DNA from 2 places in the Paenibacillus sp. NRS-1760 genome. Region 1 is predicted to be linked to the other one. Evidence: a T-box and tRNA genes for the amino acid it is inferred to sense, from the RefSeq annotation. Region 1 holds a T-box; the other holds one or more tRNA genes.

Evidence for each region. A T-box is a leader RNA that pairs with one kind of tRNA and senses whether it is charged. The one in region 1 lies ahead of metG (methionine--tRNA ligase), so its partner is inferred to be a tRNA-Met.
Region 2: it encodes a tRNA-Met, which carries the amino acid that the T-box ahead of metG (methionine--tRNA ligase) is inferred to sense. The anticodon was not compared.

The regions. Positions count from the first base shown of each region.
Region 1 covers NZ_JBITPK010000010.1:586,442-590,801, forward strand. The annotation lists gene ACIFSR_RS13640 (GNAT family N-acetyltransferase) at 1-399, shown strand, start outside; gene ACIFSR_RS13645 (serine hydrolase domain-containing protein) at 438-1,901, shown strand; T-box leader at 2,165-2,426, shown strand; gene metG (methionine--tRNA ligase) at 2,469-4,115, shown strand; gene ACIFSR_RS13655 (NUDIX domain-containing protein) at 4,120-4,360, shown strand, end outside.
Region 2 covers NZ_JBITPK010000016.1:131,599-135,958, forward strand. The annotation lists gene ACIFSR_RS25190 (ABC transporter substrate-binding protein) at 1-1,083, shown strand, start outside; gene ACIFSR_RS25195 (2'-5' RNA ligase family protein) at 1,151-1,663, opposite strand; tRNA gene ACIFSR_RS25200 (tRNA-Met) at 2,079-2,155, shown strand; tRNA gene ACIFSR_RS25205 (tRNA-Ile) at 2,193-2,269, shown strand; tRNA gene ACIFSR_RS25210 (tRNA-Leu) at 2,291-2,376, shown strand; gene ACIFSR_RS25215 (RNase H family protein) at 2,576-3,091, opposite strand; gene ACIFSR_RS25220 (RDD family protein) at 3,312-3,707, shown strand; gene ACIFSR_RS25225 (hypothetical protein) at 3,879-4,360, shown strand, end outside.

The DNA of each region.
Region 1 (4,360 bases):
CCAGATTTCGTTATTGAAAGATATCCGCCTCGGTGGGCGGACTTTGCCAAAGCTCCAGCGGGTAAAAGCCAATATTATGTAGCTTATAGCGATGACGATCAAATTATGGGTCATGCAGGATACCTTTATAATGATGAAGTAGGACTTTATGAAATCGTAGGCGTAGTCGTGAAAAAGGATTTTCAACGAGCAGGCGTTGGCAAAGCTTTGCTTTCTATCATCTGCAATAAAGTAAACGAGCTGAAAGAGAAGGAAATTATTCTTTATACTTTAGGGCATCCGGGTAATGAAGATACGATAACCTTTTATCAACGGATCGGTTTTGAGCTCAGCCTATATGAAAAGGACTATTTTAGCAGCGGTTACGATAGAGTGACGTTTATTAAACAATTGAGCTAGTAGATTCTTTGAGTATAAAAGAGTGGGTGATTGCATTCATGACTAACGATGTTGAAGGCTTGATAAGTGTTATGGAAATGGGTCGACCAGAAAACCATGGTTTATCATCAAAGTCATTGCTTGCGTTTTTTACACAAATCAATCAATTAAACTTGAAGTTGAACAGCTTTATCTTGATGCAAAACGGCAAGGCTACTTCCACGTTTTATCGTGATCCTTATCGTCCAGATATTCTGCAGCTGTTATTCTCACTTAGCAAAAGCTTCACATCAATAGGGATAGGTATTGCATGTGACGAGGGGCTGTTGGATTTAAGAGACAATGTTATCTCTTTTTTTCCTGATAAGCTGCCTCCCGCGATTTCGGACAACTTAGCTGAAATGACAATACACCATTTGCTATCGATGAATGCTGGCCATCATGACAATATTTACAGAAGCGTAGCAGAGCAAATGGACTGGGTTAAAGCCTATTTAGCAATGGAAGTAGAGCATAAGCCAGGAACCTATTATCGTTACAGTACACATTCTACCTATATGTTATCTGCTATTCTTGAGAGAGTAACAGGTCAAAAGCTAACCGAATATTTAATGCCTCGTTTGTTTATGCCTCTAGGCATTTCATCCCCTTCTTGGGAAACCTGTCCACTTGGCGTCGTTGCTGGGGGAATGGGACTAAGTATTCCTACTGAAGGGATAGCTAAGTTTGGGCAAATGCTGCTAAACAAAGGCATATTTAATGGCAAGCGAATCGTTTCAGAGAAATACATTACACTCGCCACCAGCGTGCAAAGCGATACAGCGCGAGACGAAGTGCGCATCGATTTTTCCCAAGGTTATGGGTATCAATTTTTTTTATGTCGTGATGGCTGCTTTATGGGAAATGGCGGGTATGGGCAGCTGTGTTTTGTGTCGGCCAAACATCAGGTTGTTATTGCGGCAACATCGAGCTTCTCTTCCATGAAACAGCTTCAAACCATGCTAGATTTAGTGTATGAGCATATCCTCTTGCAAATAGATACGGATATCCTCTCTGAAGACGGTGAACAAAAATCAGATTTAGATCAGCATCTCTTGAAAATGGCTAATCCGTTCATACTAGCATTAAGTGAGCCTAGTCCTATTCGCTTAGATGATCTTCGTTTTTCATTCATGGATAATAAACAAGGACTCACTGAGCTTCATTTTGCAGCAAGCGGGAACGAATTTCAGTTTAAGTTATTTTTTGGCGAACAGAGTGTGAAGACGTATTCTTTTAACTTCAGCACCACAAACCATTCAATCGATCATTTTGTGAAAGATTTGGAAACACATGATCAGGAAGTGGTTACACAGGCTTGTTGGATAGACAGCAATCAACTATCTCTCACTTTGATCTACATAGAAACCCCGTATGTGATAACCTATTTCGTTCGCTTTTATGATCATAAAATAGAACTTAAATGTACCCATAACGTTTCATTTGGATTTAATGCGTTCGAATTAATTGGTGTACAGGTTTAGTATCGTGACAGCACAGCTATGCGTTTTAGCAGAAATTCAGAGAGGATGCCAAGCGGCGTCCTTTTTTTATACATACAGGAATAAAAAAAATAAACTTACCGAACGAAATGGGGTTTAACGACCAATATCATATATTACACAATGTGAGGTGAGTTCTTTTTAACAGCAGAAATCAATCGTCGGATTGAGCAGGTGGGCAGTAACATAATCACCTTGACTTGAAATATCATATTGAGTATAATTCCAATAAATTGAATATTCTAACAAAAGCTGCGATGAGAAAGAGTACCAAGGCGATGTCTTTTTACAGAGAGCCCCGGTTGCTGAAAAGGGGTAAAGAATAACTTTGGGAATATGGTCTCTGAGCTGCGCATCGAAACCTCATATGGTTGTAGGCTGCGCCGGAACCCGCACCCGTTACTGTGCTAGGGTATACATGCATAAGCATCGTACCTGAAGAGGTTAATGCCGCGAGGCATTAATAAAATTGGGTGGTACCGCGTGAGCACAGCTCTCGTCCCTTTGGGATGAGGGCTTTTTTGTTTGTCAAAAAAAGGAGGAGTTATGATGACAAATGTGTTTATTGGCGGTGCTTGGCCCTATGCGAACGGTTCATTGCATTTGGGAAGACTGGCGAGTGTATTGCCAGGGGATGTGTTGGCACGTTATTACCGCGCAAAAGGAAATAAGGTGTTATATGTATCTGGAAGTGACTGCCACGGTACACCTGTTGCGGTGCAAGCGATTCAGGAAGGTGTTTTTCCGGGAGATATTGCAGATCGATTTCATCAGGAATTTGCCGAATGTTTTAAGCAGCTTGGGTTTACGTATGATTTGTATACTCGAACAGACCAGCCATTTCATCACCAAGTCGTTCAACAGTTATTTTTGACACTTTTAGAAAAAGGACATTTATATAAAAAAACAATCCAACAAACGTATTGTGAAACAGATCAACGATTTTTGCCGGATCGATATGTTGAAGGGATTTGCCCTGTTTGCAGCAACCGTGCGAGAGGCGATCAATGTGATTATTGTTCAACCTTGCTTGACCCAGCCGACCTGACAGACAAGACATGCAAGCTTTGCGGGAATCCTCCAATTGAGCGACCAACGGAACATTATTATCTTGCACTCTCTTCCTTCCAAGCTGAATTGACTAAGTATGCAAAAAAAACAAAAGGTTGGAAAGAAAATGCAGTACAATTAACGCATAGATATCTTGCAGAGGGGCTTCAAGATCGTGCGGCAACAAGGGATTTAGATTGGGGCGTGGAGGTTCCGGTTGCAGGGTTCGAGGATAAAAAAATTTACGTCTGGATTGAAGCAGTAAGCGGATATTTATCGGCAAGCAAGCAGTGGGCTGCTGAAACAGGCGGCAGCTGGGAGGCCTTCTGGAAGGACGGAAATGAGGAAATAACCTCTTATTATGTACACGGTAAAGACAATATCCCTTTTCATACACTAATATGGCCGGCTGTACTGATAGGCGCCGAGGAATACCATTTGCCTGACCGAATCATCTCTTGTGAATACATGACGCTGGAAGGGAAAAAGTTTTCGACAAGCAATAATTGGGCGGTTTGGGTGCCGGACATTTTGAAGCGTTATGAGCCAGACTCTATTCGTTATTTCCTGATCGCAAACGGTCCAGAGAAACGGGATACTGATTTTTCTTGGCGAGAATTTATTTATAGTCACAACGGAGAGTTGCTTGGCGCATTTGGCAATCTAGTCAATCGTACGCTAGCGTTTGTAAATAAATCTTTTGAAGGAAACGTTCCTGAAAGCAAGCAGAGCGCGGAATGGATAAAAGCCATTGCTTCTTTATATGTCGAGTCAGGTGCATTCATTGAAGAAGGACGACTAAAGGAAGCGATTGAGTTAATTTTTGCTACTATTCGTAGAGCAAATAAATATTTTGATGAACAAAAGCCATGGATTCAGATTAAAGAAAATCGAGAGGCTTGTGCTTTTACTATAAACACTTGCGTGCAAATTATAGCGAATCTGTCTCAATTGTTGAACCCGTTTATTCCTTTCTCATGCGAGAAAATAAGAAGGTTTCTAACTCTTCCTGAGCCTAGCTGGGAGCTCATTACTGTAGCTGCTAACCAAAAAATTCAAGGTTTAGAGCTGTTGTTTGAGCGTATTGACGTTGGTCGCATTGAGGAAGAAACAAATGCACTAAAGATTCAATCCAAAAGGGAGTGAGCCTATGAATAAGAGAATTATCGTCACTGGCGGAGCCATTATTAAAGATGAAGCTGGAAGAATATTATTACAGAGAAGATCAGACTACGGAGATTGGGGTCTGCCTGGCGGCGGAATGGAAGCGGGAGAAAAGATTGAGGATACGATGATAAGAGAGGTGTTGGAGGAAACGGGGCTGCATGTAACAGAATATGATTTGTATTCCATTTACACTGGTCCCAATATGCAGTATCGATATCCTGATG
Region 2 (4,360 bases), on a different contig from region 1:
CTAGTAGCACAAGATAAATTCGACTTGTCGGATTATGTTCCAACTGTTGTTGAAGGCATTAAAGCTGCTGGTGACGGCGGATTGTATGCATTGACGCCAACGTTCAACTCTTCTGCACTTTACTACAACAAAAAAATGTTTACTGAAGCTGGTGTAACTCCTCCGACAAACAAAATGGAGTGGACTGAAGTTCTTAACCTGGCACGTCAAGTCGCTAAAGGTGAAGGCGTGGACCGTAAATTTGGATTCTCTTTCAATCGTTGGTCCAATGACGGCTTTAGCAATGCGCAGTCTTATAGCCAAGCATTGCAGCTAAAAATGTGGGATGACAAAGGCGAGAAAATGCTCGTCAATAGCGATCAGTGGGAAAATGTATGGAGCACTGTTGCATCGCTGTATCAAGAAGAAGTGATTCCTACACAAGAATTTATGAATAAAATGTATGAAAAGCAAAATTCCGAAGGCGGCAATGACCCATTCTATGGTGATTTGTTCATCAAAGGCAAAATTGCGATGACGATCGGTGATTATGGTTATATCAATGAGCTTAAGAGAGCTTCGGACAACGCTTCGAAAATTAAAGATTTTGAAGCTGTTGATTGGGACGTTGTGACAGTTCCCGTTTCTCCAAGCGATCCAGAAGTAGGCAGCAGTATTTCATTGAGCCAGTTGATGGGTATTAACAACAAAGCTCAAAACGATAAAGACGCTTGGGATTTCATCAAGTTCTCCAATAGCAAGGAATGGGCTAAGCTGAAATCAAGAAGTCTATATGAAATGGTTGCACGTAAGGAATTTTTGACGCCAATCGGCGGTTTGCAATACAATATTGACGCATTTACTTCACTTAAGCCAATGCCGGCTGTAGATACGGACAAAATCTTCCGTGAGAAACCAGGCGTATGGGAAGCTCAACAACCTGGCTATGAATTGTTCCAGGCTGTAATCGAGAAGAAAAAATCTGCTCGTGAAGCGCTAGCTGAGTGGGAAACACGTGGAAACGCGGTTTTGGAAAAAATTAAAAACAATCCAACTGGAGAAGGCAACGGCGGCGGAGTCGAAATTATGCCAATGCCAAGATAATTTGAAATAAGAAAGAAGCCCGTAATCGACCTCTGCGTCGTTTGCGGGCTTTTTCCTTAATATTTGTCTAACCTCGTAATAGAAAGGACTGGTAAGCGGTCCAAGAGCCGTTCTCGGTCTGATACATCAGGTGTATGCGATCAATTCTCGAAGTAAGATCAATGGACTGCATGCGCAGATTTCCGAATAAATCATGCAGCTCATCAGCTGAGATTTCTTGCCCTATCGTGACATGTGGCGTGAAAACATATTTGGGCTCGACAATGGCCAGCGGACCGCTGCATACGCTCTCCTGGAGCTTCTGCATGGAAACGGTGTCTTCAAGCGCTAAATAGAGCACATGACTTACAGGGAAAAAAGTAGATACACGGTTCAAATGGATAGAGAAAGCAGGCAGCTTAGATGTTGTTTGCTCTAAATGAGCGACTGCAAGCTGCAATTCATCGTCTGACCAATCTTCTGCGTATCGTACTGTCAAATGAGCAGGCACAGCTGTGTAATGCGGATCATGGCGTCTTCGCCAGCTATTAGCGAAGTCCTGTACATGCTTTTCGGGGAAAACAACAATTCCATATAACATGGTCTTCAGCTCCTTCGAAATGACCTATTTTGAGTATACCCCATTTGCATGTATGATCCCAATTTTGGGGTATTCTAATGTATACAGCTTTTATTGGAGTGATAAGCATCAGCTTCTCCAATAAGATAGTGGAGGGATGACATGAGATGGGTATATTGGGTTCGCCTATATGAAACCAAATTTCAAGCGGGTTGTTTGGTTAGGAGAATGGAGAATGACGGTTGGATGTATGGCTATGAAACTCCGCATGAGGTAGAGGTATTTCGATCCCGAAAAGGGCGATACGGAGTGAGGTTTATACCATAAAAAATAAAAAGAAAATAAATTAGAATATTTTGCTTGACTTAAAACACACCTATATAGTATATTATTTTATGTCGCCAATTCAACTGGCTTTGCTCAAATGGATATACGTCGCGGGGTGGAGCAGCCCGGTAGCTCGTCGGGCTCATAACCCGAAGGCCGCAGGTTCAAATCCTGCCCCCGCAACCAACCTTTCGATGAATACGTTGAAATATACGTTTTTCGAGGGCCCTTAGCTCAGTTGGTTAGAGCGGTCGGCTCATAACCGATTGGTCGGGGGTTCGAGTCCCTCAGGGCCCACCATAAGCAAAACCTTTACAACATGCCGGGGTGGCGGAACTGGCAGACGCACAGGACTTAAAATCCTGCGGTGGGTGACCACCGTACGGGTTCGATTCCCGTCCTCGGCATACCTCGAAGACATTGACGAGTCAATGGTTTTCACGAAGTACATAAGATGTACAAACGATAAAAGAACCTCCTTTATAGAATCTGACTTGTCAGTTCTAAGCAAAGGAGGTTTTTTTATCGTTAGGTACTTAATATCTAGCAATTTAATTTAATATGTTAATTTCTAAAGCTGTTAAGTAAATTATAGGCTGGCAGTAATTAATTTATAGCAGCTTGTCTCGCAGCATTATGGGCTAACCTATGGAGTGTATTGTTTTTCTTGTGCTTGCTTATGTATTTTATTTGTATGTGAACGTTGGGATACATATTATTTAAATGATGTAGAACTGCCAATATTTCATCTCTAGCATCTTTATAGTGTGAATGAGAAAAATAATCTTTTGATAAAATGTTTGCGATTTGACTGCAATCAGTATAGATAATAGCGAACTTCGGCTCATACTCCGTCAGCGCACTTGCAAGTATTTCTAGACTGTAACGAACAGCAAGCAATTCACCGTAATTGGAACCTTCAATATATTCCATCATAATTTTTTTGGCGGTAACGCGTATTGTTCTATTGAAGACAAAACAACAAGCAGCTCCATGATTATTTTGCGCAACGAAACCGGAGTAGTCACAATACAAACAAATCATACTCTTGTTCACAATGTTTTGTCTTAAACGGGGATTGGCATATGCTCTTTTTATTAGCAATTCTGTTGTAGTATCCACAAAATCTATCCTCCAGATTATATTCCTTCTTTCATTATTTTAATCATCGTCAAAAAAGAGATGGGTTAGTCTTCAAACGGGAATGCCTCGAAATATTTTTTACTTTAAGGATAGGCGAATGGATTAAGGTATACATCGGAGCTGATAAGCGTAAGTTTTAATAGGAATGTGTCTGAATAAGGGAGTAACATTAATGATGTAATACTGGAGGGGACTCGGCATGAACGCAGGTTTTTGGATTCGATTAGGAGCTTCGTTGCTGGATGGCATTATTATTGGCATTCCATTAGCCATTATTTCATTATTATTTACAGGAGGTAATGAAGGTAGAGATTATTTTACAGATGTGGTCTCATTCCTTTACTCGTTACTGGTTCCGGTATTTTGGAGCGGCTATACCATTGGGAAAAGGATATGCGGCGTACAGATTAGAAAGCTGGATGGCTCACCTCCAGGTATAGGCACCATGTTATTGCGTAATGTTGTCGGTGGACTCGTTTATGGATTAACATTAGGTATTGCTGTGATCGTCAGCGCCTTTATGGTCGGTTTACGAGAGGACAAAAGAGCGATTCATGATTTTATAGCAGGAACAGAAGTGGTGCATTCTGATTAAGCTGTCTTATGAGCTCGTTGCGATATCATGCAGCGGGCTTTTTTTATTATATTTTTGGCATTTGCCACGAGATTTAATGCGGGAACTTTTTTTGCTTTCTCTATTTTGAATGAAGTAAACTAAGAGTTGTATTGAAATACCTGAGCAATAAGGGAAGTTGGTGGATGGTTGATGCAGCACAAGAACGAGGAGAATTCACTTAAGCTAAGCGCGCGTCGACTCTATGCGGAGATATTCTCTTTAAAGGACACGCTTTACAATGATCTTCTACATCGGTTTAAGGATGATGTTTCACTCACGGAAAAAGCGGAGCAGTGGAAAACCGGCATAATGGCAGCTGCGATCTCTACAGCGCTCTACAGCTCTTCTCTGGGCGGAAACAAGGAGTTTCCTTATGTCTATTCCTATTTGAAAATAAAGCTTAAAACGTATCATTCTGAAGGGGAGGCAGCGATAGAGGACTGTATGTCTGTCATTTCAGGCTTATTAAATGAAGCTGATTACCAGCCTGATTCATTCTCCGAAGGAATCGCTTTATGGCTTTATTTTAGTATTCAAGGAAAAGAGTCGTTTGTAGAAGAAGAGACGGTTCCATATTTGCTTACTGGACAATATATTAATCAAGTTTTTTATAATTGGTTTGATAAGCAGAG